3 regions of the Pantoea sp. X-Soil-ISGK-259 genome follow, and region 3 is predicted to be linked to each of the others. Evidence: predicted binding sites of a transcription regulator. Region 3 holds the regulator's gene; each other region holds the start of a gene.

Region 1 (10,642 bases), 1.5 Mb from region 3:
GCTGCTCCTCGCTGAACAGCGTCTGCGCTTTCTGCTGCGCCTGCGGACCCTGCACAGCAATCAGCGCCAGGTCATCGCGTTCCGTCAGCGTAATGCCATAACCCTGCGCATGTTGTGTGATCCAGGCGAGATCGTTTTCACGGGTTGCGGAGTTCACCACCAGCCGGAAGAACGATTCGCTCATAAAGTAAACAATCAAATCGTCAATGACGCCACCCGACGCATTCAGCATCCCGGTGTAAAGCGCTTTGCCTGGCTGCGTCAGTTTTGCCACATCATTCGCCAGCAGATAGCGCAGGAATTCGCGGGTACGCGGTCCTGTCAGGTCGACGATGGTCATGTGAGAGACATCAAACATCCCGGCGTCAGTGCGCACCACATGATGTTCATCCATCTGGGAGCCATAGTGCAATGGCATCATCCAGCCATGAAAATCCACCATGCGGGCACCGCAGGCCTGATGCTGTTCAAACAGAGGTGTTTGCTGAGTCATAACCATCCTGTGCAGAAGCGAGTGAGGGCAAAATTGCGCCGGAATTGAGTGCCGACGCAAACGTTCTCTTACGACTGACGTTACCACCGAATCTGACGATTAACCATAAGCAAACCGGGGTCGAACGCAGATGCACAGCCTAACCAGAAACAGCCTGTGACAGGATAAAAAACTGCAATTTTGTGATTAATCGCGCAATAAATGCAGGGACTTTAAATATACACAGCAAATTTATGCGGCAAGGCGTTCAGGATGTTAAAAAAATCCCGCTGACCGCGAAGAGATGAATGAGAAAAAGTAATGCGAAATTGCTAGCAAAATTAGAATAAATCAAACGAAGACCCGGACTGGTGCAGCATTGCCTTTTGGTGGTGCAGAGGGATTCAGACATAAAAAAAGCCAGCAGACGCTGGCTTATCAAAAGGCGAGAATTTAGCGAAGCCAGGCGGGCAAATCATTCAGGCCCATCGCCTGCTTCAGCATCATAGGTTTTACCCCTGGCAGACGATCAGCCAGTTTCAGACCGACGTCACGCAGCAGTTTTTTCGCCGGATTATTGCCAGCGAACATCTCCCGGAAGCCCTGCATGCCAGCCAGCATCATTGCGGCGCTGTGTTTACGGCTGCGCTCGTAGCGACGCAGATAGAGGTGCTGACCAATATCTTTGCCCTGCTGATGCAGGCGGCGAATCTCGCCAATCAACTCGGCGGCATCCATAAAGCCAAGGTTTACGCCCTGCCCCGCCAGCGGATGAATGGTGTGAGCCGCATCGCCCACCAGCGCCAGACGGTGTGCCGCAAAGTTGCGGGCATAGCGCGCTACCAGCGGGAACGATTTGCGCTCGCTTTCCAGCTGACACAGGCCGAGGCGCATATCAAACGCCACTGAGAGCTGCTGATTGAACAGCGCTTCCGGCATGGTTTCCAGACGGCTCGCTTCCTGTGGCGAGAGCGACCAGACGATGGAGCTCAGATGCGGATCCTGCATCGGCAGGAAAGCCAGAATACCGTCGCCGTGGAACACCTGGCGGGCCACCGCGTCGTGCGGCTTCTCAGTGCGGACGTTAGCCACTAACGCACGGTGATCGTAATCCCAGAAAGTCAGCGGAATATCGGCTTTGTTGCGCAGCCAGGAGTTAGCACCGTCAGCGGCAATCAGTAATCGCGCGCTTAACATACTGCCATCCTGCAGCGTAACAAAGGCTTCGTTGTCACCAAATGCCACCTGCTGTAACTGCGAAGGTGCCATTATCGTCACGTCGCTGCAGGCGCTGGCACGTTGCCAGAGCGCAGTGTGAATCACCGGGTTTTCGACGATATGGCCCAGATGTGACAAGCCCTGCTGCTCATCATCAAAAGCGATGGAGCCGAAGCTGTCCTTATCCCACACTTCCATGCCGTGATATGCGCGGCAGCGCAGCGAAAGAATGGTCGACCAGACATCCAGCTTCTGCAGCAGCCGTTCGCTGGCGGCGTTTATCGCCGACACGCGAATCGACGGTGACGCACTCAGCGCCAGCGGTGGCTCCGGCGATTTTTCCAGCACGGCGATGCGCAGTCCGCTGCCCTGCAAGCCGCAGGCCACCGCCAGCCCCACCATACCGCCACCGGCGATCACCACATCAAAACTTTGCATCTGAGCCTCTTTATTAACGCTTAACCCAGCCAAGCGTACGCTCAGCCAGTTGATTTCGTAGCCACGGCAGATGATCCATTGCCAGCAGGCCCAGGTTACGTCCTGCCACCAGTGGACCATACTGGTTTGCAAAAACGCGCACCAGTCCGTCGGTGATGCCGATAGTGGCGGCGCGATCGGGCTGACGACGCTGCTGATAATGATGCAGCACGGCATAGCTGCCGGGATCCTGCTGATGACGATGGGCGGCTGCCAGCGTTTCAGCCAGCGACATCACATCGCGCAGGCCAAGATTGAAACCCTGCCCGGCAATGGGATGCAGCGTCTGTGCAGCATTACCCACCACCGCCACACGGTGCGTCACCGGCGACATCGCCCGGTGTAGCGCCAGCGGGTAGTATTCTCGCTGACCCGTGTGAGTGAATTTGCCCAGTCGCCAGCCAAAGGCACGCTGCAGCTGACTCAGGAATTCAGCCTCGCTCCACTGCTCAATGCGTTCGCGCTGCGAAAGCGGATGACACCAGACCAGCGAGAGACGGTTGCCAGACATCGGCAGTAGCGCCAGCGGGCCATGCTCGGTGAAACGCTCGAAAGCGCGGCCCTGATGGGGCAGCGCAGTGGAGACATTGGCAATTACCGCGAGCTGCTGATAGTCGTCTCTTTGCCACTGAATACCGCACGAGGCGGCCAGGGCAGAGCGCGTGCCATCCGCGGCCACCAGCAGCTTGCCGCTGAGTTGTTCGCCACTGTCCAGTGTCACCTCAACCTGCTGGTCGCTTCGGTGAGCCTGGGTAACGCGTGCAGGACAGCGCAGCGTCACGCCTGGCGCTTTTTTCAGTTCCGCAAACAGCCGCTGACCGACATCAAACAGCTCGACAACCTGCCCCAGCGCCGGAATGTCATAATCAGCCGCCGCCAGTGACACAAAGCCCGCGTGACCGCGATCGGAGACATGGATATGGGTAATCGGCGTGGCACAACTGGCAATGCGCTGCCACAGGTTGATATCCGCCAGTTGCTGGCAGGTTCCGGCCGCGAGGGCAATCGCGCGGCCGTCAAAACCGGGATGCGCCCGGCTGCCTGGCTCGCTGCTTTCAATCAGCGTCACCGGCAGTGTGCCCTGGGTGAGATGGGAGATCGCCAGCGCCAGCGTCGCCCCGGTCATGCCGCCTCCGGCAATCAGAATTGTCATGCCTGTTTTGCCGCCGCCATCAGTGCTTCAATCTCATCGGCTTCTTTCACGACGCTGTCGGTGAGATTCTCAATGCCCTCTTCCGTAATCACAATGTCATCTTCGATTCGGATGCCAATGCCGCGATATTGCGCGGGTACATCCGCATCCGGCCCGATATAGAGACCCGGCTCAACGGTTAACACCATGCCCGGCTCCAGAATCCGATCGCGACTCGGGGTGCCGTAGTGACCTACGTCGTGAACGTCCAGCCCCAGCCAGTGGCCCAGGCCATGCATATAGAACTGGCGATGTGCGTCTTCGGCGATCAGGGTATCGATGTCACCCTCCAGGATACCCAGCTCCACCAGACCGGTGATCATAATGCGCACCACTTCGTCATTCACTTCGCGAATGCTGACGCCAGGCCGGAACATCTCAAGCGATCGCTTCAGCGAAGCCAGAACGATGTCATAAATCGCGCGCTGCGCCGGGCTGAATCGGCCGTTAACCGGGAAGGTACGGGTGATATCACCGGCATAGCCGTGGAATTCACAGCCTGCATCGATCAGTACCAGATCGCCGTCGCGCATCTCACTTTCGTTTTCGGTGTAGTGCAGAATGCAGCCGTTCTCGCCGGCCCCCACAATGGTGTTATAGGAGGGATAACGCGCGCCGTGACGGGTAAATTCGTGATGGATCTCCCCTTCCAGCTGATACTCAAACATGCCCGGCTGACAGGTTTGCATCGCGCGAGTATGCGCCAGTGCACTGATTTTCCCGGCGCGGCGTAACAACTCAATTTCATCCGCATCTTTAAACAGGCGCATCTCATGCACCCATGGACGCCAGTCAGTGACGGTGGCTGGCGCGCTAAGATTCTGGCGGAAACCGCGACGCAGTTTATCCAGTGCGCTGAACACCAGAGTGTCTGCGTGAGCATATTCGCCCTGCGCATGGTAAATCACATCCAGGCCATTCAGCAGCAGGTGCAGCTGTTCACCAATAGCGGTCCAGGGTAAGGCACGATCCACGCCGAGTTTATCGGGCGCGGCCTCCTGACCCAATCGACGACCAGACCAGACTTCCGCTGCGGGGTCACGCACGCGGTTAAACAGCACGCTGTGGTTGTGATTTTCATCGCTTTTGATCAGCACCAGCAATGCCTGCGGCTCATTAAAGCCGGTGAAATAACTGAAGTCGCTGCTCTGGCGGAAGGGATATTCGGTGTCGTTACTGCGCGTCACTTCAGGCGCAGCAAAAATCAGCGCTGCGCTGCCAGGCGCCATCTTCGCCAGCAGCGCCTGACGACGCTGCAGGTATCGTTCCAGTGAAATCATCTCTGCACTCCCTGTAAACTGACCGGTTAAACGCGTTGACCTGAAATTAGTGTAGCGTCGGTTTTTGCACTTCTGGCGCGGTTGGCTGCGGACGAGTGAAGGTATCGTGGCACAGCAGTGCAGCGACACGCACATATTCAATCACCTCTTCCAGCGACTGCTCCAGTTCTTCCTGGTCTTCATCCTCTTCGTAACCGAGTTGGGCAATCGTACGCAAATCATCGATTGCTTCGCCGGTTTCGCCGGTGACTTTATCCAGTTTAGGCTGTGTTACGCCCAGACCGAGCAGAAAATGGTTAACCCAGCCTGCCAGCGCATCGGCACGGTCAAATACGGTGATGTCGTCGTCCGCAGGCAGCATGAGCTGAAACAGGAAACCCTCATCTTCCAGCGTAGTGGCCGTGTGCTCGTGCAGCGCCGCCAGCGGGACCGCAAGCGTGTGTGAAAACGCCATGCCTTCGTTAGCCAGATCGTGTACCAGCGTCTTCCAGCTGGTGTCCTGGTTACCGCCGCAGAGGATGCCGCTTAGCAGGCCATGCATTTCTGCAGGCGTCATACCAACACCCTGCTGTGAGAGCACTGCCGCGAGCGCGTTGTAATCGGGGGTTGCGTTCTGTAAGGACATAAGTTTTCATCGTCGTTGGCAGAATAAGTTCGTGTTATGCTACCACTAGCTGCCTCAAGGTTTCCAGAAAAGGGGTTGTATCTTATTTCGTGGGTCTATATAGTTGCCCGCCTCCCAAGCCATTGACAGCTAAGGGAGTTGCGAGCGAAGTAATCAGTCAGGAAGGTGGCATGTCTGCACAACCGGTAGATTTACAAATTTTTGGTCGTTCGTTGAGAGTGAATTGTCCGCCAGAGCAGCAAGATGCGCTCAATAGCGCGGCTGAAGATCTCAATCAACGGTTGCAAGATCTAAAAGTTCGCACTAGAGTCACCAATACAGAACAACTGGTGTTCATCGCCGCGTTAAACGTCTGCCACGAGCTGGCGCAAGAGAAAGTGAAAACGCGCGATTATGCTGCTAATATGGAACAGCGTATCCGTATGTTGCAGCAGACGATTGAACAGGCATTAGTTGAGCAAGGTCGCATCTCTGAGCGTGAGGGTGCGAAGTTCGAATAAAACTTCATGGTTGCTATACTAAAGTAACGGTGAGGTAAATTTTCTCTGAGATGTTTGCATGTGGGCCAGTCCCCTGAGCCGATATTTCGAAAAAACAGAATGTGACGCTCGTAACCTGTGTGCATGCTCGGTTCGTCCGAGAAGCCTGATGGTTATGACGGCATGTTCACCTTGAACCAAGGGTTCAAGGGTTACAGCCTACGGCGGCATCTCGGAGATCTCTCTTCCTGCAGTCCTGCTTTCATCCCCATACCGACATGTTATAGTCGCTGTTCAGCGACTTATCAGGCGGGGAAATCATGTCTGAATCTTCCATGTCATCACCTTCAATGATACAGCGTCAGGTTATCCGTCAGCAGGTACGCCATTTGCGCCGTGCAATGACTGAAGATCAGCAGGCCCAGGCGGCCGAACAGCTCGCTGAACTTGCCCTTAACTATGCGCCGATTACTCACGCGCGCAACATTGCCCTGTTCCTGTCAGTTGATGGTGAGCTGAATACCCGTCCGCTGATTGCCAGGCTCTGGCATCTGAAGAAAGCGGTCTATCTGCCCGTTTTGCATCCCTTCTCGCCCGGTCATTTACTGTTTCTGCGCTACACGCCCGATACCCCATTGCATATCAATAAACTACGTATTCCTGAACCGCCGCTGGATATCCGGCAGTTGATCACGCTTGATCAGCTGGATCTGATGATGGTGCCATTGGTTGCGTTTGATCAGCATGGGCAGCGTCTGGGCATGGGCGGCGGCTTCTACGATCGCACCCTGCAGAACTGGCGACAGCACGGCTTTTTGCCGGTTGGTCTGGCCCACGATTGTCAGCAGGTCGATAGCCTGCCGGTGGCAGAATGGGATGTACCTTTGCCGGCGGTAATGACGCCGTCAAAGCTCTGGCAGTGGGAGTAGAAGAGCCGCTGTTATGGGCTTTTTCAGACGGATCAGCACCCCGAATCAGGGCGAATTTTGCAACAATGAAATAGCACCACGCGAAGGGGACACGGTAAGAAGAGGAAAGCGGCCCCCGCGCGGGCCAGGCAGTCAGGAATGACGTGTTTGCGACTTTCCGATCTGACCGTTTTTCCTGAGCAGGCTCAGCCTCACAGCAGATCGTACCTGATAGCACGAAGTGGCGCTATTTAGCGCCACTTCGTGTCTGCATCGCTTAGTAAAGCAGACGGGCGCGGATAGTACCCGGAATCGCCTTCATCAGCTGCAGCGCGTTCTCGGCCACTTCTGGCTCGGCATCAATGTCGATAACCACATAGCCCATAAACGGCGAGGTTTGCAGATACTGGGCGGCGATGTTGATGCCCTGCTCTGCGAAGATCTGGTTGATGGCTGTCAGCACGCCTGGACGGTTCTCATGGATGTGCAGCAGACGACTGGCGCTGATACCGTGAATCGGCAGTGAGACTTCCGGGAAGTTAACAGCTGACAGCGTCGAGCCGTTATCGGAATATTTCGCCAGCTTGCCCGCCACTTCAATCCCGATGTTCTCCTGCGCTTCTTCCGTCGAACCGCCAATGTGCGGCGTCAGGATCACGTTGTCGAATTCGCTCAGTGGAGAGATAAACGGCTCGCTGTTGGTGGCGGGTTCTGTCGGGAAGACGTCGATGGCCGCGCCACCAACATGTTTACTGGCCAGCGCATCACACAGCGCCGGGATATCGACTACGGTACCGCGTGAGGCGTTAATCAGCAGCGCACCGGGCTTCATCTGCGCCAGCTGTTCTGCACCGATCATATCCTGTGTTGAGGCAGTTTCCGGCACGTGCAGGCTGACAACGTCGCTCATGTTGAGCAGATCGGCCAGATGGCGTACCTGGGTAGCATTCCCCAGCGGCAACTTGTTTTCAATGTCGTAGAAGAAAACATGCATGCCCAGGCTTTCTGCCAGCACGCCCAGCTGCATCCCGATATGACCATAACCGATGATACCCAGCTTTTTGCCACGTGCTTCAAATGAGCCTTTGGCAATCTTGTTCCAGATGCCACGGTGCGCTTTCGCGTTCGCTTCCGGGATGCCACGCAGCATCAGCAGCATCTCACCAATCACCAGCTCCGCAACCGAGCGGGTATTGGAGAACGGCGCGTTGAACACCGGAATACCCCGGCTGGCAGCAGCCTGCAGATCAACCTGGTTGGTGCCGATACAGAAACAGCCAACGGCGACGAGCTTTTCAGCCGCCGCAAAAATCTCTTCAGTGAGCTGGGAGCGGGAACGGATACCAATGAAGTGTGCATCGCGAATCGATGCTTTTAACGCGTCGGAGTCCAGCGCGCCCTTGTGGAATTCGATGTTGGTATAGCCTGCAGCCCGCAGGTTATCCAGCGCGCTCTGATGGACACCTTCCACCAGCAGGAACTTAATCTTATCTTTTTCCAGTGATACCTTTGCCATTTCCCAATCCTATTCAGCATTCAATGAGGACTACCATAAGCCAGCCTTCTGTCAAAATATCAAAAAAATCGCGTCCGGCAATACAAACGATTGCCCGGCAGCCAGCACGGCAGCGGCTGCCAGCAGTACATTGCCGGACAAAATCATGAGAGAGGCAAAGAAGAGAGAACGAACCCGCTGCCGATGACGCTTATGTGACATAAGTCACCAAATTTCACCAGTGTGAGAAAAGATGATTTTCAGGCAGAAATAACTGACGCCTTTACGGCGCCAGACAGATCATTTTTTGATAGTTTTGACCCCATCAGGTCCGCCAATCAGTGCAATATCGGCACCGCGCGCGGCAAAAAGGCCGACAGTGACGACGCCAGGCAACGCATTGATGGTTTTTTCCAGCTCAATCGGATCCAGGATACGCAGATTATGCACGTCGAGAATAATGTTACCGTTATCCGTTACCACGTTCTGACGATACTCCGGTAAGCCGCCCATTTTCACCAGCTGACGCGCCACATAACTGCGTGCCATCGGAATCACTTCAACCGGCAGCGGGAAGCGGCCCAGTACATCCACCTCTTTCGAGGCGTCAGCGATACAGATAAAGGTTTCAGCCACTGCAGCCACAATCTTTTCACGCGTCAGCGCCGCGCCGCCGCCTTTAATCATCTGCATCTGCGGGTTGATCTCATCCGCGCCATCGACGTAAACCGACAGCACATCAATCTCATTCAGGTCAAAAACCTGAATGCCCAGGCTTTTCAGCTTCTGGGTGGAGGCATCTGAGCTGGAGACGGCACCGTCGATCTGATGCCTGACCGTGGCAAGCGCATCGATAAAGTGGGCAGCGGTGGAGCCGGTGCCTACGCCGACAATGGTGCCCGGCTGCACGTAATCAAGTGCAGCCCAGCCAACGGCTTTTTTCAGTTCATCCTGGGTCATGGTATGTTTAAAACCTGTGCGACAACGAAGTGCGCGTAGTATAAAACAAGGCTTGCTGAAAATGCTCGGCTGACCGACGTGGATTTATCGCTTTGCAAGCCAGTCCACAAAAACAAGAGAACCATCACAGATAACAGTTTTGTGGCATAGTGACGTCCATCCTGAAGGAGAATGAATATTAATGAAACGCCCGGATTATCGAACGCTTCAGGCGCTGGATTCAGTGATCCGCGAACGCGGATTTGAGCGTGCCGCACAAAAATTGTGTATCACTCAGTCTGCAGTTTCACAGCGAATCAAGCAGCTGGAGAACCTGTTTGGTCAGCCGCTGCTGGTGCGCACTGTGCCGCCGCGCCCGACCGAACAGGGCCAAAAACTACTGGCGTTACTGCATCAGGTGGAATTGCTGGAAGAGGAGTGGCTGGGCGATGAGAACAGTGGCACCACGCCGCTGCTGCTGTCGCTGGCGGTCAACGCCGACAGTCTGGCGACCTGGTTGCTGCCTGCGCTAAAAGATGTGCTGGCTGACTCCCCCGTTCGCCTGAATCTGCAGGTTGAAGATGAAACACGCACTCAGGAGCGTCTGCGTCGGGGTGAAGTGGTGGGTGCGGTGAGTATTCAGCCGCAGCCGCTGCCGAGTTGCCTGGTGGATCAGCTGGGTGCGCTCGACTACCTGTTTGTGGCGTCACGCGACTTTGCTGAACGCTTCTTTCCAAACGGCGTTACCCGCTCTGCCCTGCTGAAAGCGCCTGCCGTGGCTTTTGATCATCTTGATGATATGCACCAGGCTTTCCTGCAGCAGAACTTTGACCTTTCACCTGGCAGTGTGCCCTGCCACATTGTGAACTCGTCTGAAGCCTTTGTGCAGATGGCCCGACAGGGATCGACCTGCTGTATGATTCCACATCTTCAGATTGAACGTGAGCTGGCGAGCGGTGAGTTAATCGATTTGACGCCGGGATTGTATCAGCGCCGGATGCTCTACTGGCATCGGTTTGCGCCTGAAAGCCGGTTAATGCGTCGGGTGACCGATGCGCTGATTGCGCATGGACATCGGGTGCTGCGTCAGAATGACGTCGCGGCCTGAAAACAAAAACGGGGCAAAAGCCCCGTTTTTTTATTGTGCCGCGTTGGGCTTAATCTCAAACACTACATCAACCTGATCGTCAAAGTTGATGCTCTGCTGGTCATAAGTCTCCTGCGCCGAGGTATCTGCCGCTGCCGCCGCTTTGTACATGCGGTTCATCGGCATTGGCTGATAGTTGGCGACCTGATAACGGATGCTGTAGATCGATCCCAGCTTCGCGTTAAAGCCTTCAGCCAGTTGCGATGCCTGCTGAGTGGCGTTTTTAATCGCCGCTTTACGCGCCTGCTCTTTATAGCTTTCCGGGTTTGCCACGCCTAACTCGACGCTACGCACCTCATTCAGACCGGATTTCAGTGCTCCGTCCAGCAGATCATTCAGCTTGTCCAGCTGACGCAGGGTGACCTGTACCTGACGCACAGCACGATAGCCTTTCAGTACGGATTTACCCT
Region 2 (10,642 bases), 660 kb from region 3:
GATGCTTTCTGATCTGGCGTGGAAGAAGCACCAGATGCCAGCCTGGCATCTGACTTCGCCGAATCGCCGTGGTATTACGTTGATCAATATCGGCGTCGGCCCGTCGAATGCTAAAACCATCTGCGATCATCTCGCGGTAATGCGCCCTCACGCCTGGCTGATGATTGGTCACTGTGGCGGTCTGCGTGAGAGCCAGCGAATTGGCGATTACGTGCTGGCCCACGCCTATCTGCGTGACGATCACGTGCTCGACAGCGTGCTTCCGCCAGACATCCCGGTGCCTAGCATTGCCGAAGTGCAGCGCGCGCTCTACGACGCCACAAAAGCTGTGAGTAATATGCCTGGCGAAGAGGTGAAGCAGCGTCTGCGTACTGGCACCGTGGTGACCACTGACGATCGCAACTGGGAGTTACGTTACTCCGCGTCGGCTCTGCGCTTTAACCTGAGCCGCGCCGTCGCAGTCGATATGGAGAGCGCCACTATTGCCGCGCAGGGTTATCGCTTCCGTGTGCCGTATGGCACGCTGCTGTGCGTTTCGGATAAGCCGCTGCACGGCGAGATTAAGCTGCCTGGTCAGGCGAACCGCTTCTACGAAGGGGCGATTTCGGAGCATCTGCAGATTGGCATTCATGCGGTTGAGTTGCTGCGCGCCGAGGGTGATAAGTTGCATTCGCGTAAGTTGCGGACGTTTAATGAGCCGCCTTTCAGGTAAGTTTTTCGCCGCTGGCGAGGGGGGAGTGTTCGCTGCGCGAACGGGCGGGCTGCGGAGCTGGGGCTGGTGTTAGTTCGCTGCGCGAACGGGCTATGAGAGGGTTTCGTTCGCCTGGCGGGCTGCGTACGCTAAAGCCAGGGTGTTCGCTGCGCGAACGGGCTATGAGAAGGTTTCGTTCGCCTGGCGAGCTGGCCAGTTTCAGTTACGCCTCTGCAGGCGACCAACAAGGGGGCGCCAGTCGCCGCGCCCCCTTGACCCCGGGCTCCGGCCTGCTTCACCGCCGCTTCGCGGTCCCTTCGCTTCTTCCGGATTTCTTACGGACCGGCGGGACGCGCCCTCCCTGGCGCGAACCCGCCTCTTCGCGGCATCCCTGCCGCTCGTCCTGAAATCCCTCATCCGCTCAGCGGCTCTGACGGCCTCCCTTCCCCGCTTTTATCTCTTCTTTTTGTGTTGGGTACGTCGTCGCTGTAAGTCCGGAGGATTATCTGTGTCTCTCTGCCGGGCAGGAAGAATGGCCTTCTACCCTCGCTGATATCGCTTATTTTTGTGTTGGGTATGTCACCGGTGCAAGTCTGAAGGATTGCCTGCGGTTTTGGCCTGCCAGGAAGAATGCACTTCCACCCTATCTACTTTTATCTCTTCTTTTTGTGTTGGGTAAGTAATTGCTGCGAGTCTGAAGGATTGCCTGCGGTTTTAAGCCTGACAGGAAGAATGGCTCTTCACCCTATCAAATGTTGCCTCTTCTTTTTAATGCTGGTGCATTGCCGCTGATGGTTTTCAAAATTAGCTTTGGCTTTCAAACCACCAGACAACGCTATGTCCGATAAAAACCAGGATATTAAAGGCGGGGGTTTACCTGAGGCATCCGAAGCGCTGAGGAACAACCGGAGGCAAGGATGAGCCGACAGGACGTCGGCGAAAGGACGGAACGCGCCAGGGATGGCGCGTCCGGACGGTCCGCAGGCCGCAGGGCGTGACGAAGGCACCCCGCAACGCGGGGCGCGCAGGCTGCCGGACGCCGGGATTGTTAAGGGGCGGGCGTACGCCCCTTAACGCGTCCGCCTGCACGGGCAACCTGAAACTCCCCACCGCCTGGCGGGCGTAACCTGCTCAGTGGGCAGGCACCGCGCAACGTAACATTGTCATAGCAGGCCCGCTGCAAAGCGAAACCAGCCAGCCCCTTCCCCCCACTTTCAGCGGCCTTAATCCCCGAACCGGGCAAAAATCCCACCAGCAGGGGTTTACCAGAGGCATCCGAAGCGCTGAGGAACAACCGGAGGCAAGGATGAGCCGACAGGACGTCGGCGAAAGGACGGAACGCGCCAGGGAAGGCGCGTCCGGACGGTCCGCGGGCCGCAGGGCGTGACGAAGGCACCCCGCAACGCGGGGCGCGCAGGCTGCCGGACGCCGGGATTGTTAAGGGGCGGGCGTTCGCCCCTTGACGCGTCCGCCTGCACGGACAACCTGAACTCCCCACCGCCTGGCGGGCGTAACCTTCTCAGCGTAACCCGCTCAGCGCCAGCCCGCCGCAAGGCGTAACATCCCTGCCGCCAGGCAACAGCTAAGCACTCAGCCATCCCAGCTTAATCACAAACAGAATCGACAGAATCACCAGCGCCGCATTTATCTCTTTCACACGACCGCTCAGCAACTTCACCAGCGTCCAGGTAATGAAACCAAACGCAATGCCGTTAGCAATAGAATAAGTCAGCGGCATGGTCAACGCAGTCACGGTGACTGGCGCAGCGGTAGTAATATCTTTCCAGTCAATATCAGCCAGACCGGATGTCATCAGCACAGCCACAAACAGCAGCGCAGGTGCGGTGGCATAGACCGGCACGCTGGATGCCAGCGGCGAGAAGAACAGCGCCAGCAGGAACAGCACACCTACTACGATCGCCGTCAGGCCGGTACGGCCTCCTGCACTCACACCCGCCGCCGATTCCACATAACTGGTGGTGGTCGAGGTGCCGAGCAGCGAACCAAACAGTGCAGCGGCACTGTCGGCAATCAGCGCACGGCCCATCTTCGGCACGTTACCCTGCTCATCAGCCAGACCGGCACGTTTGGTCACGCCCAGCAGTGTGCCGGTGTTATCAAACACATCGACAAACAGGAAGGCAAAAATCACGCTGACCAAGCCAACGTTAAATGCCCCGGCAATATCAAGCTGCAAAAAGGTCGGTGCAATCGATGGCGGAGCTGAGAAAACGCCCGCGAACGGCGACAGGCCAATGCCCATGGAGATAAAGGTCACCAGCAGAATGCCGATCAGCACCGCACCGGTTACGCGGCGTGCTTCCAGCACCACGATCACCACAAAGCCCAGCATTGCCAGCAGCGGGCCGGGTTTAGTCAGATCGCCAATACCCACCAGCGTCGCCGGGTTATCAACCACGATGCCTGCCCCTTCCAGCGCAATAATTGCCAGAAACAGCCCGATACCAGCGCCAATCCCGGCACGCAGCGGCAGCGGGATACTGGCAATAATCCACTCACGAATCTTAAACAGTGACATCGCAAAGAAAATCACTGCTGAGAGAAACACCGCACCCAGCGCAATCTGCCACGTGTAGCCCATATGCAGCACCACGGTATAGGTGAAGAAAGCGTTCAGTCCCATACCCGGCGCCAGCGCAATCGGATAGTTGGCAATCAGCCCCATCAGCACACAACCAATCGCCGCCGCCAGACAGGTCGCGACAAATACCGCGCCCTTGTCCATGCCGGTTGCGCCCAGAATGCTCGGGTTCACAAACAGAATATAAGCCATCGCCAGGAAGGTGGTGATCCCGGCGATAATCTCGGTACGAACCGTCGTGTTATGCGCTTTGAGTTTGAATAGTTTTTCTAACATCATCATCTCTCGATACAGGAGACAGGAGTCTCACTTGCCAAAGGGGTTTGCATGCTGATTTATTCTGTTTCCGGGACATTGTCCTGGCCGCTGCATACTTGCTTGCCAGAACCGCCTGAAATCCCTGTGTAACCTGTTGGCCTAAGCAATTGCCATGCCACCTGCCGACGCAATCGATTACCTGGCAGAGCCGGCCACGCCTAAGAAGATTCCGAATCAAAACAGGGCGCGATTATGGTGCAATGCACCGATTCCGCGCAATCGTTTTCCTGCGGCAAATGCGTCACCCTGAAAAACTCTGCGCCAGCGCACGCTTCCGCACTCTCACAGGCGAAGCTGGTCACGTTTCAGCACGCTGCCTCAGCAACCATTTCTGGCCTGTGTAGACTCCAGAATTAACTCCTTCGTAACATTGAGGCCGCGCCATGAAGCCAGCGATTTTGGTGGTGGATGATGATCCTGCTGTCTGCGACGTCCTGCAGGATGCGTTAAGTGAACATCTGTTAACTGTCTACAGCTGTCATCAGGGACGCGAGGCGCTCTCCATGCTCAGCGAACACCCGGAAATTTCGCTGGTGATGCTGGATATGATGTTGCCCGATACCAACGGATTGCTGGTGTTGCAGCAGCTCCAGCGTCAGCGGCCGGACGTGCTGGTGATTATGCTGACGGGCATGGGTTCGGAAGCGGAGATGGTCGTGGGTCTGGAGATGGGCGCAGATGACTATATTGCCAAACCTTTTAATCCACGCGTGGTAGTGGCGCGCGCCCGTGCAGCACTGCGTCGCAGCGGACGCATTGCGCAGGCTCACCCCGAACAGGCGGGCTGGCGTTTTGGCGGCTGGCAACTGGACGATGGCCGCTGCCAGCTGTTTAATCCGCAGCATGAACTGGTGCCGCTGACCCAGGGAGAATACAGCCTGCTGCACGCGCTGGTGCGCCATGCCCGCAAAGTACTGACCCGTGATCAGTTGCTGGAGCTGACCCACAGCGAAAGCCTGGACGTATTTGACCGTACCATCGATGTGCTGATCATGCGACTGCGCCGCAAAATCGAAACTAACCCGCATCAGCCCGACCTGATTCGCACCATTCGCGGGCTGGGCTATGTCTTTTCCGCTGACGTGATGAAACCCGAAGCCGCGCTACGCGCCAGCCAGATCGCCTGAATCACTTTACCCGGCCTGCGTTCCGCTGGCCGGTACTCATCCCTCATAACTTCCGCCATAGGCGCGCGGCACCAGATCGACCTGCGCCTCTCCGCTCTGAATGACGGTGAGAATCGTTTCAGCCACGCGCTGCGGCGTATGCGCAATTGCGGCGCTCTGCTGTGCCTGCGCAATCGCAACGTCCTGCCCCGATTTCACCGACTGGTAAAATTCCGAGACGGTCATGAATGGATAAACAGCAGATACCGTTATCCCGGCGTCCGCCAGTTCCAGCCGTGCCACGCCGGAGAGCATATTCAGTCCCGCTTTGGAACTGGTATAGGCCGCCGATCCCGGCCAGGTTGCCAGGGTTGCACCGGAACTGACGTTGATAATGCACCCCTCGCCCTGCGCCCGCATCTGCGGGATCACCGCCTGCATCATCATCAGCGGCGCGATCAGATTCAGGTCGAGCAGCGCTCTGAACTCGCTTGCAGCAATCTCCTCAACCGCCGCGAACAACCCCTGCCCGGCATTGTTGATTAACACATCAATCCGGCCAAAGCGTGCTATCCCCTGCCTGACAGCATCTGCAATCTGCTCTGGCTGCGTCACATCGCAGGCCACAGCCAGTGCTTTGCCTGATTCTCCCACGAGGGCAACCAGGCGGTCTTTGCGTCGTGCCAGTAAAATAACCTGCGCACCCGCCTCCAGCGCCGCACGCGCGGTGGCTTCTCCGATGCCCGACGATGCACCGGTAATCATAATCACGGCGTTCTCAATTCTCATGTCATCCCCTCCAGTAAAATGGTCAGAGAGCGAGAATAATCCTCAGCCGATTGTGCGGCGGCTGTAATCCTGCCTAAAATTTGCCTGTTACTGCTTTTCTCACTCTGCACACGGCAACCGCCGGAGAGGTGTCCCATAAACAGGCTTGATGCGATAAGAGATGAAATGCTGGCATGCACGGCTGATGAACTCACGGCGACGGCGATTCCGCGCGTGGATCTTTACCGCGTCAGTCAGCCGATGCCCCTGCCGCCGGAAATCTATTCGCCTTTCGTCAGCCTGATACTGCAGGGAGAAAAAAGGCTGCAGATGGGCGAACGCTCTCTCCGCTATTCCGCCGGAGAGATGTTCACGGCGTCGTTCGACCTGCCCGCCACAGGCGAAATTACAGAGGCCAGTGAAATCTCACCTTATCTGGCGGTGCGCCTGACACTGGATTTCACTGCTATCAGCGAACTATTGCATCAGATGCCCATGACCGATGCGCCCAAAACAAAGAATGGCATGTCAGTCAATCGGGTGGATGAGGCGCTGGTGGATGCCTGGCTGCGGATGGTGCGCCTGATAGCAAAGCCTGGCGAGATTAGGGTGATGGCGCCGTTAGTAGAGCGCGAGATTCTTTATCGGCTGTTGCTGAGCACACAGGGCGGTTTACTGCGTCAGGCAGCAGAGGTGAACGGGTATTTCGCGAAGATCAGAAAGGCGCTGGTCTGGTTGCGTACACACTATGCCGCCGCGCTTCGTATTGAGGATATGGCGGCGATTGCGGGCATGAGTCTTTCAGCTTTTCATCGTGGTTTCCGGGCCAGCACCGGACTTTCCCCGCTGCAGTATCAAAAACATCTCCGGCTTTACGAGGCGCGCAAGACGCTTATGTTACGCCCCGGTAATGTCGCCGCTGTTGCGGCAGATGTGGGCTACGAAAGTCTGACGCAGTTTACCCGTGAATATGCACGCCTGTTCGGTGAGCCCCCCGCCCGCAGTATCAGAAAACTCAGGCTGAATAACGCTGAACACCTCGCGAAATCATTGAGGTGAACACAGCGCACGCTCAGCGCGGCCTGCCGCCGTGAGGCCGGCAATGTTGCACTGAGATTTTGCACTGAGATTGATTGAAAAGATTCAGGGAATGAACGCAATAAATGCGGCTCAGAGAAAGGCATGCGCATAGTCATTACACAGCAGCCAGCGCGGCGCTTCATCCTCATCCAGCGGGTTGAAACGGGCCAGCGGTGTCAGAAACACATTGTCGTTCTCGTCATCATTGGGCATCGACACTTCGCCCACCAGCACGTCACCAAAGCCGCTTTCGCCCCAGAAGCTGTGCCAGATCCCCGCCTCCAAAGTCACACTTTCACCCGGTGAAAGCCGCAGCTGTGTTCCGGCCGCATGGGTCTGTCGCATGCCATCCAGCGACACCACCACCGGCGAGTCGGCCAGCCCGTCTCCGTCGCGGTTATGCAGTTCAACAATCAGGTTGCCACCACCGCGATTGATGATGTCCTCCATCTTGCGCGGATGGTAGTGCATAGGTGTCAGTTGCCCTTCACGTACATGCATAATTTTTTCAGCGTAGGGTTTATGCCAGGGCTGTCCGCCAGGGGAGCCATTACGCAGAGTAAACAGCGTCAATCCGGTCTGAAAAAAATCAGCCGCACCAAAACTGGTGAGATCCCAGCCCAGCCGCAGCGCCAGAATCTCCTGTATCACTTCACGATCCTGCGCGCGCCACTGACGGATGCTGTAATCGGCCCAGGACGGAAGATGCACATCCTGCTGCCGGAAAAATTCGCGGGTATGTTGCAGGTAGTCGTTAACCTCTGAACGTTGCATATTGGCCTCCTGAATGCGGCACCCGAAGGTGCCGCTCTAACGCTTATTTCACCGTCCAGCCCTGATAGCTGCCGATATTATTACGATCAATCAGCTTCACCGGGATCAGCACAGGTTTATCCGGAGCCGGTTTGCCCTGCAGAATGTCATAGCCAATCTCAACCGCTTTGGCAGCCATCACCTGCGGGTCCTGAGCTGGCGTGGCGACAAACAGTGAGTTTTTACGCTTCAATGCCTCTTCCCCGTCCGGCGATCCATCGACGCCCACGATAAAGAACTCGCTGCGCTGCGCCTGTTTCGCCGCTAAATCCGCACCGATAGCCGTCGGATCATTGATGGCAAATACCGCATCAATTTTTGGATTAGCCGAGAGCAGACCGGTCATCACTTCCAGTCCGCCTTCACGACTGCCTTTGGCGTTCTGGTTGGAGGAGAGCAGCTTGATGTCCGGATGGGTTTTCAGCTCGTTCATGCAGCCTTCAACACGGTTCTGCACGGCAGAGACAGGCGGTCCGTTGATGATCACCACATTGCCTTTGTTCTTCAGACGGTCAGAGATATATTTACAGGCCATTGCGCCTGCCTGGGTGTTATCGGAGGTGATGGTCGCATTCGCGCCATCGGCTGCCACGTCAACCGCGACCACTACGATACCGGCGTCACGCGCCCGTTTAACGGCTGGGGCGATCCCTTTTGAGTCGGCGGCGTTGAGGATAATCATGTCGACTTTTGCTGCAATAAAGTTATCAATCTGGCCGACCTGCTGACCAAGATCGTAACCGCTGGAGACCAGCGTGACGTTAACTTTATCGCCCGCCAGCTGACGCGCCTTCATCTCTGCGCCTTTAGTGATCTGCACGAAGAAGGGGTTAGCCAGATCGCCGACCGTTACGCCGATAGATTTGAGTTCTTTTGCCTGAGCCAGGCCGGTGCTGAACAGCGTTGCCGCCAGCAGCCCGGTTACAATCGGATTAAAACGCATAGACCTTCTCCTGCTGTTTTCAAGGTGCCAACCACTTAATGGCGTTTTTTAGGTGGCGGAGGCCAGATAACGCATCCGCCCTTTTAAGCCTCAACTCACATGATGACGAGTACGGTATTTGTCGATCAGGACGGCGATGATGATCACTGCGCCTTTGATCACCAGCTGCCAGAAATAGGAGACACCCATCAGCGTCATGCCGTTATTCAGCGTGGCGATAATCAGTGCGCCAATCAGTGTGCCGGTGATGGTGCCGATACCACCGACAAAGCTGGTGCCGCCGAGAATCACCGCGGCAATCGCATCCAGCTCATAACCGACGCCCAGGTTGCCGTTGGCGCTGTAGAGCCGCGAGGCACTCATCAGCCCGGCCAGCCCCGACAGCAGGCCACTCATGCCGTAGACAAACAGCAGCACGACGCCAACCTTGATGCCCGTCAGGCGTGCAGCCTGGATATTGCCACCGACGGCGTAGATATGGACGCCCAGTGTGGTGCGACGCAGGATGAACCAGCAGATGGCAATCACCGCAAAGGCAATCACAATCAGCCACGGCACCGGCCCGAGATAGCCGTTGCCAATCCATTCAAAGTTAATATCGGAGTTGATCACCGTGGTGCCGTTCGCCAGCAGATACGCCGCTCCGCGCAATGCGGTGTAGGTACCCAGCGTGACAATAAAGGGGGGCAATCCGGCCCAGGCGACCAGGATGCCGTTGAACAGCCCCATCACCAGACCCGCGCCCAGCGCCATCGGAATGGTCAGGGAGGCGAGCATCGGGTCCAGCGACGCCACCAGCGCCACCACCGCCGTGGTGCCCAGCATCGACCCCACCGACAGATCGATACCGCCGGTGAGGATGACGAAAGTCATGCCCGCCGCCAGCACAATGTTGATCGACGCCTGACGGGTAATGTTGAGCAGGTTGGCTTCAGTAAAAAAGTTTGGCGTGACGAAACCAAATACCGCCACGATCAGGATCAGAATCGGCAGGATACCCACCGTTTGCAGCAGATCGCCCATCAGGGCGCGTTTCAGCGTCGGCGCTTTGGTGCGGGCCAGTTGTGTCATGGTGGTCTCCTTAGATTTCGCCTGTTGACGCGCTGTGCGCACCGGTTGCCAGCGTCATAATATTTTCCTGACTGATGTGGCTGCCCTCCAGCTCACCGACGATGGTGCCTTCGTGCATCACGTAAACGCGGTCACTCATCCCGACCACTTCCGGCAGTTCGCTGGAGATCATTAAAATCGCCACGCCCTGCCGCGCCATCTCCTGCATCATGCGGTAGATCTCGCTTTTAGCGCCGACATCGACGCCGCGCGTCGGCTCATCCAGAATCAGGATGCGCGGGCCAATCGCCACCCAGCGCGAGATCAGCAGCTTTTGCTGGTTCCCGCCGGACAGACCGCCCGCCCGGACCTGAGCATGCGGAACACGAATATTGAGTGAGGCGATCGCCTCATTGGCGATGGTCTGCCCTTTGCGTCGGTTGAGCATCCCGTAACTGGCGTCACGTTCCAGCGTCGCCATCACAATATTCTCCTGCGCGGCCATCTCCAGAAACAGTCCCTGCTCTTTGCGGTTCTCGGTGAGGAAGCCGATGCCACGGGCAATCGCATCACGCGGCGAATGAATGGTGACCATCTCACCGTCGATCCAGATCTCGCCCTCTTTCGGCTTATGTACGCCGAAGATCAGCTGCGCCAGCTCGCTGCGACCGGCGCCTACCAGCCCGGCCAGTCCGACAATTTCTCCGGCCCGCACTGCCAGACTACTGGGATGCACTTTGCCGCCGTCGGTAAGGTGATTCACCGCCAGCCGGATGTCGCCTAAAGGGATCGCGCGGTCTTTGTTAAACAGGTCGCTGAGCGGGCGTCCGACCATCATCCGCACCAGTTCACTGGCGTTAAGCTGGTCACGGGTCAGGCTGCCCACATATTGCCCATCACGCAGCACGCTGACGCGGTCAGACAGCTCATACACTTCCGCCATACGATGGCTGATGTAGATAATCGCCATGCCTTCGCTGCGCAGCCGTTTGATTAATGCAAACAGCTGTTCGGTTTCGCGGTTAGAGAGCGCGGCGGTCGGCTCATCCATTACCAGAATGCGGCTGTTGCGCTGCAGCGCACGGGCGATCTCCACCTGCTGCTGCTCGGCGATGCTCAGACGACTGACTAAATCCCAGGCGCTGAACTGTGCGCCGAGCCGATCAATGACCCGCTGCGCCTCTTCAGCCATCTGTCGCCGCTTCACCAGCCCGCCAGGCGCAATTTCGCTACCCAGAAAAATGTTCTCTGCCACCGTCAGGTTGGGTGCC
Region 3 (10,642 bases):
TATCTTTATAGCCGCGCAGGATCCCGCTGCCAATCACCTGTATCGAGTCCGAAAACTGATAAATGGCCGCCAGCAGCATCAGCTGTGCCGCCAGTGTCACCACCTCGGGATTATCGTTATAGAGCAGGGCGATCTGATGACGAAACGTGACGGTAAAAATCGCGGTCAGCGCGGCCATGCTGATGCCCACACCCTGGGCGGTCCAGGCCGCGACCCGTGCCTGCTCGGTGGAACCCTGACCCAGACGATAACCGACGCGAATGGTGGTCGCGACACCCAGCGACAGCGGCAACACAAACATCAGTGAACTGAAGTTCAGCGCAATCTGGTGACCCGCCACATTGACGATACCCAGTGGCGAGACCAGCAGAGCAACAACGGCAAACAAGGTGACCTCAAAAAAGAGTGCCAATGCCACCGGCAATCCCAGCGTCATCAGGCGGCTCAGAATCGGACGCGAAGGAGGCGACCAGCGGCTCTCAAGCCGGATATCACGCATGCTGCCCATCCGGCGTACCCAGAAGCGCATACAGATAAACATCACCCAGTAAACAGAGGCGGTCGCTACACCACAGCCGACACCACCCAGGGCAGGCATGCCGAAGTGCCCATAAATAAAGACATAGTTGAGCGGGATGTTGAACATCAAGCCCAGAAAGCCCAGCACCATGCCGGGTTTGGTTTTCGACAGCCCCTCGCACTGATTGCGCAGCACCTGAAAGAAGAGATAGCCAGGCGCGCCAAACAGCAGGGCATGCAGATAGCCTTCTGCTTTCAGCGCCAGCGCAGGATCGATGTCATGCATCGCCCGGATGAGATAGCCTGCATGCCATAACAGCACCATAATCAGCAGCGAGACGAAGAAAGCGAGCCAGTATCCCTGGCGAATCTGTTCGCCGATGCGTTCGCGGCGACCTGAACCGTTGAGTTGCGCAACGGTGGGCGTCAATGCAAGCAGAAGACCATGACCAAACAGGATGGCCGGAAGCCAGACAGAGGTGCCGACAGCAACGGCGGCCATATCCGTGGCGCTGACTGCACCGGCCATAATGGTATCCACAAATCCCATTGCGGTTTGCGCCACCTGAGCAAGGATGACTGGAATCGCAAGGGCCAGCAATTGACGCGCTTCTGTTAAATACTTCTGCACGTTAACACCTGACTTGTTGAAAGAATTAAAAGGGCAGAAAAGCCCAGGAAATTGCGCGGGCTAGTGTAACTGGCGCAATAGCATTCGCCAATCTTTGTCACACAATGCGTTTTACGCCGTCATTAAATAGAGGGCGTCGGCTGAAATCTAACACCTGACCTGAGCTGTGATAAACTAGCGCAAACTTCGCAGAGGCAAAGACTATGTTTACCGGTATTGTGCAGGGCACCGCAGAAATCGTGTCCATTGAAGAGAAAGAACTGTTTCGTACCCACACTGTCCGACTGCCGGAAGCGCTTTTACCGGGTCTGGCGCTGGGCGCATCTGTCGCGCACAACGGTTGCTGTTTAACCGTGACGGCAATTGACGGCGACTGCGTCAGTTTTGATTTAATTAAAGAGACCTTGCGGGTAACTAACCTGGGTGATTTACGTCAGGGTGATGTGGTCAATATTGAGCGTGCAGCCCGATTCAGCGATGAAATAGGCGGTCATCTGATGTCAGGTCATATTATGACCACCGCTGAGATCTGCAAGATTATCCAGTCAGAACATAACCGCGAAGTCTGGTTTAAAATCCAGGACCCGACGCAGATGAAATATATTCTGCATAAAGGTTTTGTCGGCATCGACGGTATCAGCCTGACAGTCGGCGATGTGACGAAGACCAAATTCTGCGTCTATCTGATCCCGGAAACGCTGGAGCGCACCACGCTGGGCGCGAAGACGTTTGGCGATCGGGTTAATATTGAGATCGATCCACACACGCAGGCAATCGTAGAGACCGTTGAGCGGGTATTAGCACAGCGCGATGCCGCGGCAGCGATGAGCATGCTGACCGGCCAGACTGACGCCGAGAGCTAATAAGCGTCAAAGATTGCTGGGGAGCCAATCCGGGCGAATCTGGCAGCGATATAATAGCCTGAAGCACAGGGAACACAGTCAGAAGAGGAAAGCGTCCCCCGCCACGGATAACGGGTTTGTCTCTTTCAAATCTTTCTGTGTTCCTGTGCTGTTACACGCTCAAAACTGAACAGGCCCCTTTTTAAAGCCTTTAGCGCGGCAGCATCTTCTTAACATGACCCTACCGCGCCACCCGTAATCCGCCCTCAACACCGCGACTGAACACAATCTGCCACAGCTGAATATCACGCGCCCGGAAGGCACCGGCACAGGCATTGAGATAATAAGAGAACATCCGCTTAAAGCGTTCACCATATTTATCAGCCAGTTCTGGCCAGGCCTGCACAAAGCGTTCATGCCAGGCCATCAATGTTTTGTCGTAATCAGCACCAAAGTTATGCCAGTCTTCCAGAATAAAGTGGGGCTCGCTGGCATCCGCTACATGACGCACTGACGGCAGACAACCATTGGGGAAGATATATTTATCGATCCAGGGATCGACGCTCATATCGGTCTTAATTGCACCAATAGTGTGAAGCAGGAAAATACCGTCAGGTTTTAAATTACGATCGACCACATCAAAATAGGTGGCGTAATTTTTTGGCCCGACATGTTCGAACATTCCCACTGAAACAATACGATCAAACTGCTCATTCAGATCGCGATAATCCTGCAACAGAATTGTGACGTCTAATCCGTTACAGCGCTGCTGCGCCAGTTTTTGCTGTTCGGCGGAAATCGTCACGCCATGCACTTTGACGCCGTAATGACGTGCAGCAAATTCCGCGAGTCCGCCCCAGCCACAGCCAATATCCAGCAGCGACATCCCGGGTTCCAGCGCTAATTTCCGGCAGATCATATCCAGCTTGGCTTCCTGTGCTGTCGCCAGCGTCGTGGCCTCTTTCCAGTAGCCACAGGAATATTGCATATAAGGATCAAGCATCAGTGAAAAAAGATCGTTGCCGAGATCGTAATGTTCTTTACCGACAATCCAGGCCCGTTTTTTTGATTGCAGATTCGTTAAGCGAGCGGCGGCAATGCGCAACGTATCTTTAAAGTGGTGAGGCAATTGCTGATCGAGTTTATGTTTAAGTACGTGGTGAAAGAACATATCCAGCCGGTCACACTCCCACCATCCATCCATATAGCTCTCACCGAGCCCAAGTGAACCCTCCTGCAGAACACGTTTAAAAAAACCTGGATGCGTAACATGAATATCCCATGGACGTGAACCATTGATTTCGACATCCGCTGATTCCAGCAGTTCATGAACGATGCGATACCAATGGTTCTCTTCCGGGCTCACTACTTCAGCATAAGATGAACTCATAGCTTTTCCACCACCTGTCCAATCTGAACCTGAACAAAGAGTAGCCAATTTCGTCAGGCATTGAGAAACGTTACGGATGACTCCGCACACCGGTTATTGTGTGATACAGAGGACTGGAATAGCCTGCAGCTGGACGGGCAAGATGAGAATAACGCGCGCGAATACCGTCCCGGCAACAGGGTGCCAATCAGATTATTACGTTATTATATTGTTGATTTATTACAGATTTGTTGACCCGAATGAGTATATTCTCACGCGGGTCAATATTCAATGACTTATTGTTAGGATGCTAACTAAGAAGTCAGTGTGTCAGTGATTATCCTGGCAGGCAGGTTGCGCTGAGGCAACAACACTTTGTGCGCTGTCGGCACGCTGCATGGCGAAGCCGAACAGCGCGAGCACAATGGTCGCCGTCATCGTGAGTGTGGTGGTAAACAGCGCCTGAGTTAATCCGGCTGATACCGCCAGGCTTGCGGCGAAGCACAGACCTAACTGCAGTGTGTTCTGCAATGCGGCCGCTTTGCCGGTAGCATTCGGGAAGGGCATTAATGCACTGGAGACCACAATCGGATAGATCGCGCCGTTCGCCAGCGCCATGCCGCAGAATGGAACCATCAGGCTAACCAGCGTGCTGTTGCCGGCAAGCGCAACAGCAAACAGCGCCAGAATGCTCAGGCTATAGATACCCAGTAACCATGGCAGCAACTGTGAACCGTTAAAGCGGTTGAGCAGGGCGCGACAGCCGAAGCCACCTATCAAAAAGGCGAGGGTCTGTGGCACATAACTCAGGCCGATGTCGGCAGGCGAGAGACCTAAATCTGCCAGAATAAACGGCGAACCCGTCAGCCAGGCAAAGAAGCTGGCAGAACAGGCTGAGTAGATCAGCACGTTGCCGCTATAAACCCGCGATTTGAGCAGGGTAAAGAAACCCGGCTGTGCCTTTTTTTCACCTGCGACTTTGCGAACAGTGGGCAGACGCAGCGTGGTCAGAATCAGCGCTACCGCAATCAGGGTCAGCACCAGGAAGATTGAACGCCAGTGGAAATGACCAATCAGCCAGGCGCCCAGCAACGGGGCCAGTGCCGGAGAGAGTGCAACCAGCGGCATAATGGTGGCGAAAACTTTGTTGGCACGTGCGGCAGGGTAGCGATCCACGACCAGTGCCTGCCAGCTAACGGCAGCAGCACAGACGCCAATCGCCTGAACAAAACGTAGCGCCAGCATCAGATAGATATCATTGACCCACAGCATGCCTGCACAACCGATCCCAAACATGGCCAGCCCGGTCAGCAGCACAGGTTTACGGCCAATGCGATCGGAAAGGGGTCCCCAGAAGAGCTGACCCACAGCGAAGCCTCCCAGAAAAAGACTCATACTGGCGCTGATCAGGCCGGGTGAGGTGTTAAACGTTTGCTGCATCGCGCCGAAGGCGGGCAGGTACATATCGGTGGCTAAAAAGCCGAGCATGCTCAGCAGGGCAAGGTAAGGCATAAATCCTTTATTCGACAACATCTCATTCTCATTTTTGCAGGATAAACGCGGCAGAGTGTAAAAGGTGCGTTTGCTGCTGTGAAACGGTAATATTTGCCGCTTGCTGTTAAAAATTTTGAAGGCAGATTATGTGGTCAGAATATGCATTAGAAGTGGTTGACGCAGTCGCCCGTGGCGGCAGCTTTAGCGCTGCTGCGCAGGAGTTACATCGGGTGCCCTCTGCCATCAGTTACACGGTGCGGCAGCTGGAGAGTTGGCTGGCGGTGCCGCTGTTTGAGCGTCAGCACCGTGAAGTGGTACTGACTCCGGCAGGCGAGCATTTTGTCCGTGAAGGGCGCAGCGTCATCAAAAAAATGCTAGCCACACGACGACAGTGTCAGCAGCTGGCCAACGGCTGGCGCGGTCAGCTCAGCATCGCGGTTGACCGTATCGCTAAACCTCAGCGCACCCGGCAACTGGTTAAAGATTTCTATCGCCATTTCCCCGACATGGAGCTGATCATCAGTTATGAAGTTTTTAACGGCGTCTGGGATGCGCTGGCCGATGGCCGGGTAGAAGTGGCCATTGGGGCCACCCAGGCGATTCCGGTGGGCGGACGTTTTGCGTTTCGCGATATGGGCACACTCAACTGGCGCTGCGTGGTCGCGCCCGATCATCCCCTGACGCAGGCGAGCCAGATCGATGACGACACGCTGCGTAGCTGGCCGTCACTGGTGCTGGAAGATACTTCACGCGCACTGCCGCGCCGAATGACATGGACGCTGGATAACCAGCGCAGGCTGGTGGTGCCGGAATGGCAAACCGGGCTGGAGTGCGTGCAGGCGGGATTGTGTGTGGCGATGGTGCCCGGTCATCTTGCCAGGCCACTGCTCGACAGCGGCGATCTGGTTGAACTGACTCTGCCGGTGGCGTTTCCGGACAGTCCCTGCTGTGTCAGCTGGGCTGAGGATCGCGCATCACCGGCGACTGGCTGGTTGCTCAGCTACCTGGGTGATGCGCAAACGCTTAATCAGGAGTGGTTAAGCGAGGATTAACGGCGATAGTCGCGGAATGGACCGTCGGCCACCGAGCGGCGCTCAATCAGCGTAGGGTGTACTTCAATCGTCTGTGACACTTCACGCTTACTGGTGATGCGGTCCAGCAGCATATCCAGCGCTTTTTCACCTAACTGAGCTTTAGGCTGATGCACGGTGGTCAGGGCCGGTGCGAAATAGCGGGCGTTGCGCACATTATCATAACCGATCACCGAAATATCCTGCGGTACGCGCAAACCCATTTCGTCGGCGGCGCAAATTGCACCCATTGCCATGATATCACCACCGCAGAACACCGCCGTCGGGCGCTGTTTCTGTGACAGGATCTGCTGCATCGCCTGATAGCCCGACTCCGGCTCAAAGTCACCCTGGACAATCCACTCGGCGCGCGGCTGAATGCTGGCTTCTTCCAGCGCCTTCAGGAAACCGGCATGACGTCCGCCACCGGTATTACGCTCCATCTGACCGGGGATAGCACCAATGTCGCGGTGACCGCGTTCAATCAGATAGCGTCCTGCCAGATAGCCGCCCTGGAACGCGTTATCCAGAACCGTGTCGGTGAAGTCGGCGCGCGATTCGCCCCAGTCCATTACCACCATCGGGATGTTACGGTTCTCTTCCAGCATCTGCAGCAGGTCGTCTGGATATTCTGAGCACATCACCAGCAGACCATCGACACGCTTCTGCGCCATCATGCTGAGATAGGCGCGCTGTTTTTGCAGATCGTTATGCGAATTCCCCAGAATCAGCGTATAGCCTTTGTCAAAACAGTGATTCTCAATCGCTTCAATAATCTCTGCGAAATAGGGGGCTTCGCTGGAGGTCGCCAGCAGGCCCAGCGTTCTGGTGTGATTCACTTTCAGGCTGCGCGCCACGGCGCTTGGCGAATAGTGCAGTTCTTTTATCGCCTGCCAGACCGCGTTACGCGTCTCTTCTGCGACAAAGCGGGTTTTATTGATGACGTGCGAAACCGTCGTCGTTGAGACGCCAGCGCGTTTCGCCACATCTTTAATTGTTGCCATGAAAATCGGACTCCAGTGCTTATCTAACTCTATGATAAGCGTAGTGTTAAACGTTTGCGTCTGCTCAGGGTTTTTTCCGCAAAAATGCCGCGTTTTTGGCCGGTTTACAGGCCGCTGGCGGAAATAAAACGCCTGAAAACCGGCGCAAACGGAATCAGGATTGCGCGCGTTGCGCAACAAAGGCGGGATTCTAACAAGGCTGAACGGATAAAACGAGATTTTTACCGGGCCCTGTGGGAAAATGCGATATCCCCACAAATTGTGTGACTAAGGAGCAAACAATGAGTACCGATCTTAAACTGGCTTTAATGACGACTGCGGGCTGTCTGCTGATGATTGTAGCCTTTAGTTTTACCGCCATTCTGCACTAAAAAAAAGCCGGGAATCTCCCGGCTTTTTACGACTGTTTTCTGGTTAGCGTATGGTTTTCGGCGTCATCACACGACGGGCACCAATGTAATGACGCTGCCAGTAATCTTCCCCTAATGCGCTAATCTGAATGTCTTTTCCGGTACGCGGTGACTGGATAAACTTGCCATCTCCCAGGTACACGCCAACGTGATCCGCTGTACCGCGACCATTAATACGGAAGAAGACCAGATCGCCTTTCTCCAGCGACTCACGCTTGATGGGTGCGGCGTCACGCAGGTGATACATCTCATTAGCGGTACGCGGAATCTTAAACTTCACCAGATCTTTATAGGCGTACCAGACCAGGCCGCTGCAATCGAAGCCGGTATGCGGCGAAGTGCCGCCCCACTGGTAGGGTTTACCCAGCTGGCCCATCAGTTTGGTCATCGCGGTTTCGCGAGCCTTCTGATAACGCTGACGGTGGGATTTGCTCATTTTAATCGTGCCCGGCTCGCTGGTGGTGACCTCAGCGGTTTTTAGCAGGCGCTGATGGCCATAGCGTTTCTTCTCTTTGTTCTTTTGCTGGCTTTTGCTTATACGGGCGGTTTTAAGCGAGGTCTTCTTAGCAGGCGTCTGTTTGGCAGTGAGTTCGACTTTTTTCTGTTTTTTCGTTTTAAGTTTTTGAACAGGGCTGAGGCGAGTCTTTTTCGTCACCGTTTTTACCTGGCGACGTTTGCGGCGTTCATCGTCGCGCGCACTCTTTTTTTCTGCTTTATGCGTACTGACGTTCACCGGCGTGTGCGGCGAAGCAGCAGCGACGTTGAAAAACAGTTGCGCAATGGCCAGCATGAAAAGCGTAATGATTAAACGCATAGTCCGTTGATTAGTTAAGTTGTCAGGGCCACTACGCACCGCGACAAAGTTGAGATTAATCTGATCCAGGATCAGGGCCCAGGCCATTCTAGTCCAGTTCGTTTAAAAACTGTAATGCCTTTTAATATTAATCTGTGCAACCCACGTAATCGCGCTGAAAATGAACATTTTCAGCGTCTTATATCAGCGAAATTATTACGAATTATTAAACTGTTACCCGCTGTTAATAATCAGAGGGTCGTGCATCCCGCTGCAGGACTTAACAATGATGGCGGTATAATCGGTAGCGGACAAAATCTCGTTTTCAGTCACGCTGCGAAGTCGCTACAATAAACAAACACGAAGTCACGATTTAAGGAAGGCAATTATGAGTACTGTAGAAAAAATTCAGCGCCAGATCGCAGAAAATCCGATCCTGCTGTACATGAAAGGTTCCCCGAAACTGCCTAGCTGCGGTTTCTCTGCACAGGCGGTACAGGCGCTGTCAGCCTGTGGTGAGCGTTTTGCTTACGTGGATATTCTGCAGAACCCGGACATTCGTGCCGAGATGCCGAAATTCGCTAACTGGCCAACCTTCCCGCAGCTGTGGGTTGATGGCGAGCTGGTCGGTGGCTGCGACATCATCGTTGAGATGTTGCAGCGTGGTGAACTGCAGACGCTGATCAAAGAGACTGCAGAAAAATTTAAAGAAGCAGAATAAAAAAAGGCCGACATCACGTCGGCCTTTTCCATTGCAGCCTCCCTTATGCGGATGCACTGGCTTCTGCATCGCCTTCCGCGAAAGGCAGTGGCCAGCCGCCTAAGCGTTTCCAGCGGTTCACCAGCTCGCAGAACAGTGTTGCTGTCTGCTGCGTGTCATAAAGCGCCGAATGCGCCTGGGTACTGTCAAACTCCATTCCCGCCGCAATACAGGCTTTCGCCAGAACCGTCTGACCCAGCACCAGTCCGCTGAGTGCCGCGGTGTCAAAGGTGGCAAAGGGGTGAAACGGATTGCGCTTCAGGCTGGCACGCTCTGCCGCTGCTGACATAAAGTTCAGGTCAAAAGTGGCATTGTGCGCCACCATAATGGCGCGATTGCAGCCACTGTCCTTAATCCCCTTGCGCACCATTTTGAAAATGGCATGCAGCGCTTCATATTCACTGACTGCTCCGCGCAGCGGATTGCTGGGATCGATACCGGTAAACGCCAGCGCTTCAGGATGCAGCAGCGAACCGACAAAAGGTTCGACGTTGAAATGCAGCGTCTGGTCAATCTGAATCCAGCCCTCTTCATCCATTTTCAGCGTGATGGCAGCAATCTCCAGTAACGCATCGGTTTGCGCGTTGAAACCTGCGGTTTCAACGTCGATCACCACCGGATAGAAGCCACGGAAACGTTGATTGAGTGCATTAGGGGAATTCGATTCAGACATCAGGATCTCGTTGCAGAAAAAGGGCAGCGCGTATTATGGCAAAAAACGGGGCCGGGTGCAGCAGATGAAGCGCAGAGAAGGGGATTCAGCCCACCCGAACGGGCAAGCTGAGGGGCAGGTTTAGTTGCCCAGGCCGTTGCCGGCATCTTTGTTTTCGATCAGCTCGATTTTGTAACCATCGGGATCTTCAACAAAGGCAATAATGGTAGAGCCGCCTTTGACCGGGCCAGCCTCACGCGTCACGTTGCCGCCATCTTTACGGATGCGTTCGCAGGCAGCTGCCGCGTCATCCACGCCCAGTGCAATGTGACCATACGCATTACCGAGGTCATACTTATCGACGCCCCAGTTATAGGTCAGTTCGATTACCGCACCTTCGCTCTCGTCGGTGTAGCCCACAAAGGCCAGGGTATATTTATATTCGGTGTTTTCGCTCTGACGCAGCACGCGCATGCCGAGCACACGAGTGTAGAAATCGATTGAACGTTGCAGATCGCCAACGCGCAGCATGGTATGAAGTAAACGCATAACATCCTCTTTTAAATAAAACGCCATCGCCGGATGACCCAGGCGATAAGTATAGCGATGAAAATCGCCATTGAATAATGGCTGCCGTCATCGTCCCGGACGGCAGCCCAAAACGATTACAGCGTCGGGTAGTCGATATACCCTTCAGCGCCGCCGCCGTAGAAGCTTTCCGGGCGCTGTGGATTGAGCGGCGCATCCTGCTGCAGACGCTCAACCAGGTCCGGGTTAGCTATGTAATCGCGACCAAAGGCAACGGCATCGATCAGACCACGACCAATCAGGTCATCGGCTTTCTCAACGGTGTAGGCACCCGCACCGATGATGGCACCCGGGAAGAGATCACGCACTTTCTGGCGGAAAGCGTCGGTGTAAGGCTGACCACCGGCCCAGTCTGGCTCAGAGAGGTGCAGATAGGCGATATTGCGTTTTGCCAGCTCGCCGATGTACCACAACGCCGCTTCTTCTTCGTCCGGACCGTTATCCAGATTCTGGAAGCTACCGATAGGTGATACGCGAATACCAATGCGATCGGCAGACCAGTTAGCAATG

The links. The regulator PurR, encoded in region 3, represses purine synthesis genes. The targets are predictions, from matches to a motif close to CANGCAAACGTTTGCNTG.
Region 1: a site for PurR is predicted at 8,247-8,264, ahead of serA (phosphoglycerate dehydrogenase). Genes of this name have one in related genera too.
Region 2: a site for PurR is predicted at 3,824-3,841, ahead of AC6I77_RS11585 (NCS2 family permease). Genes of this name have one in related genera too.

Annotation. Positions count from the first base shown of each region.
Region 1 is NZ_AP035986.1:3,306,250-3,316,891, forward strand. It holds gene gcvT (glycine cleavage system aminomethyltransferase GcvT) at 1-493, opposite strand, end outside; gene ubiI (FAD-dependent 2-octaprenylphenol hydroxylase) at 926-2,128, opposite strand; gene ubiH (2-octaprenyl-6-methoxyphenyl hydroxylase) at 2,142-3,320, opposite strand; gene pepP (Xaa-Pro aminopeptidase) at 3,317-4,639, opposite strand; gene AC6I77_RS15715 (YecA/YgfB family protein) at 4,686-5,264, opposite strand; gene zapA (cell division protein ZapA) at 5,435-5,764, shown strand; RNA gene ssrS (6S RNA) at 5,804-5,986, shown strand; gene AC6I77_RS15730 (5-formyltetrahydrofolate cyclo-ligase) at 6,079-6,672, shown strand; gene serA (phosphoglycerate dehydrogenase) at 6,929-8,167, opposite strand; gene rpiA (ribose-5-phosphate isomerase RpiA) at 8,447-9,106, opposite strand; gene AC6I77_RS15745 (LysR family transcriptional regulator ArgP) at 9,288-10,193, shown strand; gene AC6I77_RS15750 (oxidative stress defense protein) at 10,224-10,642, opposite strand, start outside.
Region 2 is NZ_AP035986.1:2,422,691-2,433,332, forward strand. It holds gene AC6I77_RS11580 (AMP nucleosidase) at 1-712, shown strand, start outside; gene AC6I77_RS11585 (NCS2 family permease) at 2,274-3,572, opposite strand; gene AC6I77_RS11590 (response regulator) at 3,995-4,738, shown strand; gene AC6I77_RS11595 (SDR family oxidoreductase) at 4,775-5,506, opposite strand; gene AC6I77_RS11600 (AraC family transcriptional regulator) at 5,672-6,544, shown strand; gene AC6I77_RS11605 (D-lyxose/D-mannose isomerase) at 6,656-7,339, opposite strand; gene AC6I77_RS11610 (ABC transporter substrate-binding protein) at 7,383-8,321, opposite strand; gene AC6I77_RS11615 (ABC transporter permease subunit) at 8,412-9,392, opposite strand; gene AC6I77_RS11620 (sugar ABC transporter ATP-binding protein) at 9,403-10,642, opposite strand, start outside.
Region 3 is NZ_AP035986.1:1,759,903-1,770,544, forward strand. It holds gene AC6I77_RS08185 (MATE family efflux transporter) at 1-1,150, opposite strand, end outside; gene AC6I77_RS08190 (riboflavin synthase) at 1,354-2,013, shown strand; gene cfa (cyclopropane fatty acyl phospholipid synthase) at 2,234-3,382, opposite strand; gene punC (purine nucleoside transporter PunC) at 3,692-4,894, opposite strand; gene punR (DNA-binding transcriptional activator PunR) at 5,002-5,907, shown strand; gene purR (HTH-type transcriptional repressor PurR) at 5,904-6,929, opposite strand; gene cydH (cytochrome bd-I oxidase subunit CydH) at 7,211-7,300, shown strand; gene AC6I77_RS08220 (C40 family peptidase) at 7,344-8,153, opposite strand; gene AC6I77_RS08225 (Grx4 family monothiol glutaredoxin) at 8,518-8,853, shown strand; gene rnt (ribonuclease T) at 8,897-9,565, opposite strand; gene gloA (lactoylglutathione lyase) at 9,686-10,093, opposite strand; gene AC6I77_RS08240 (alkene reductase) at 10,210-10,642, opposite strand, start outside.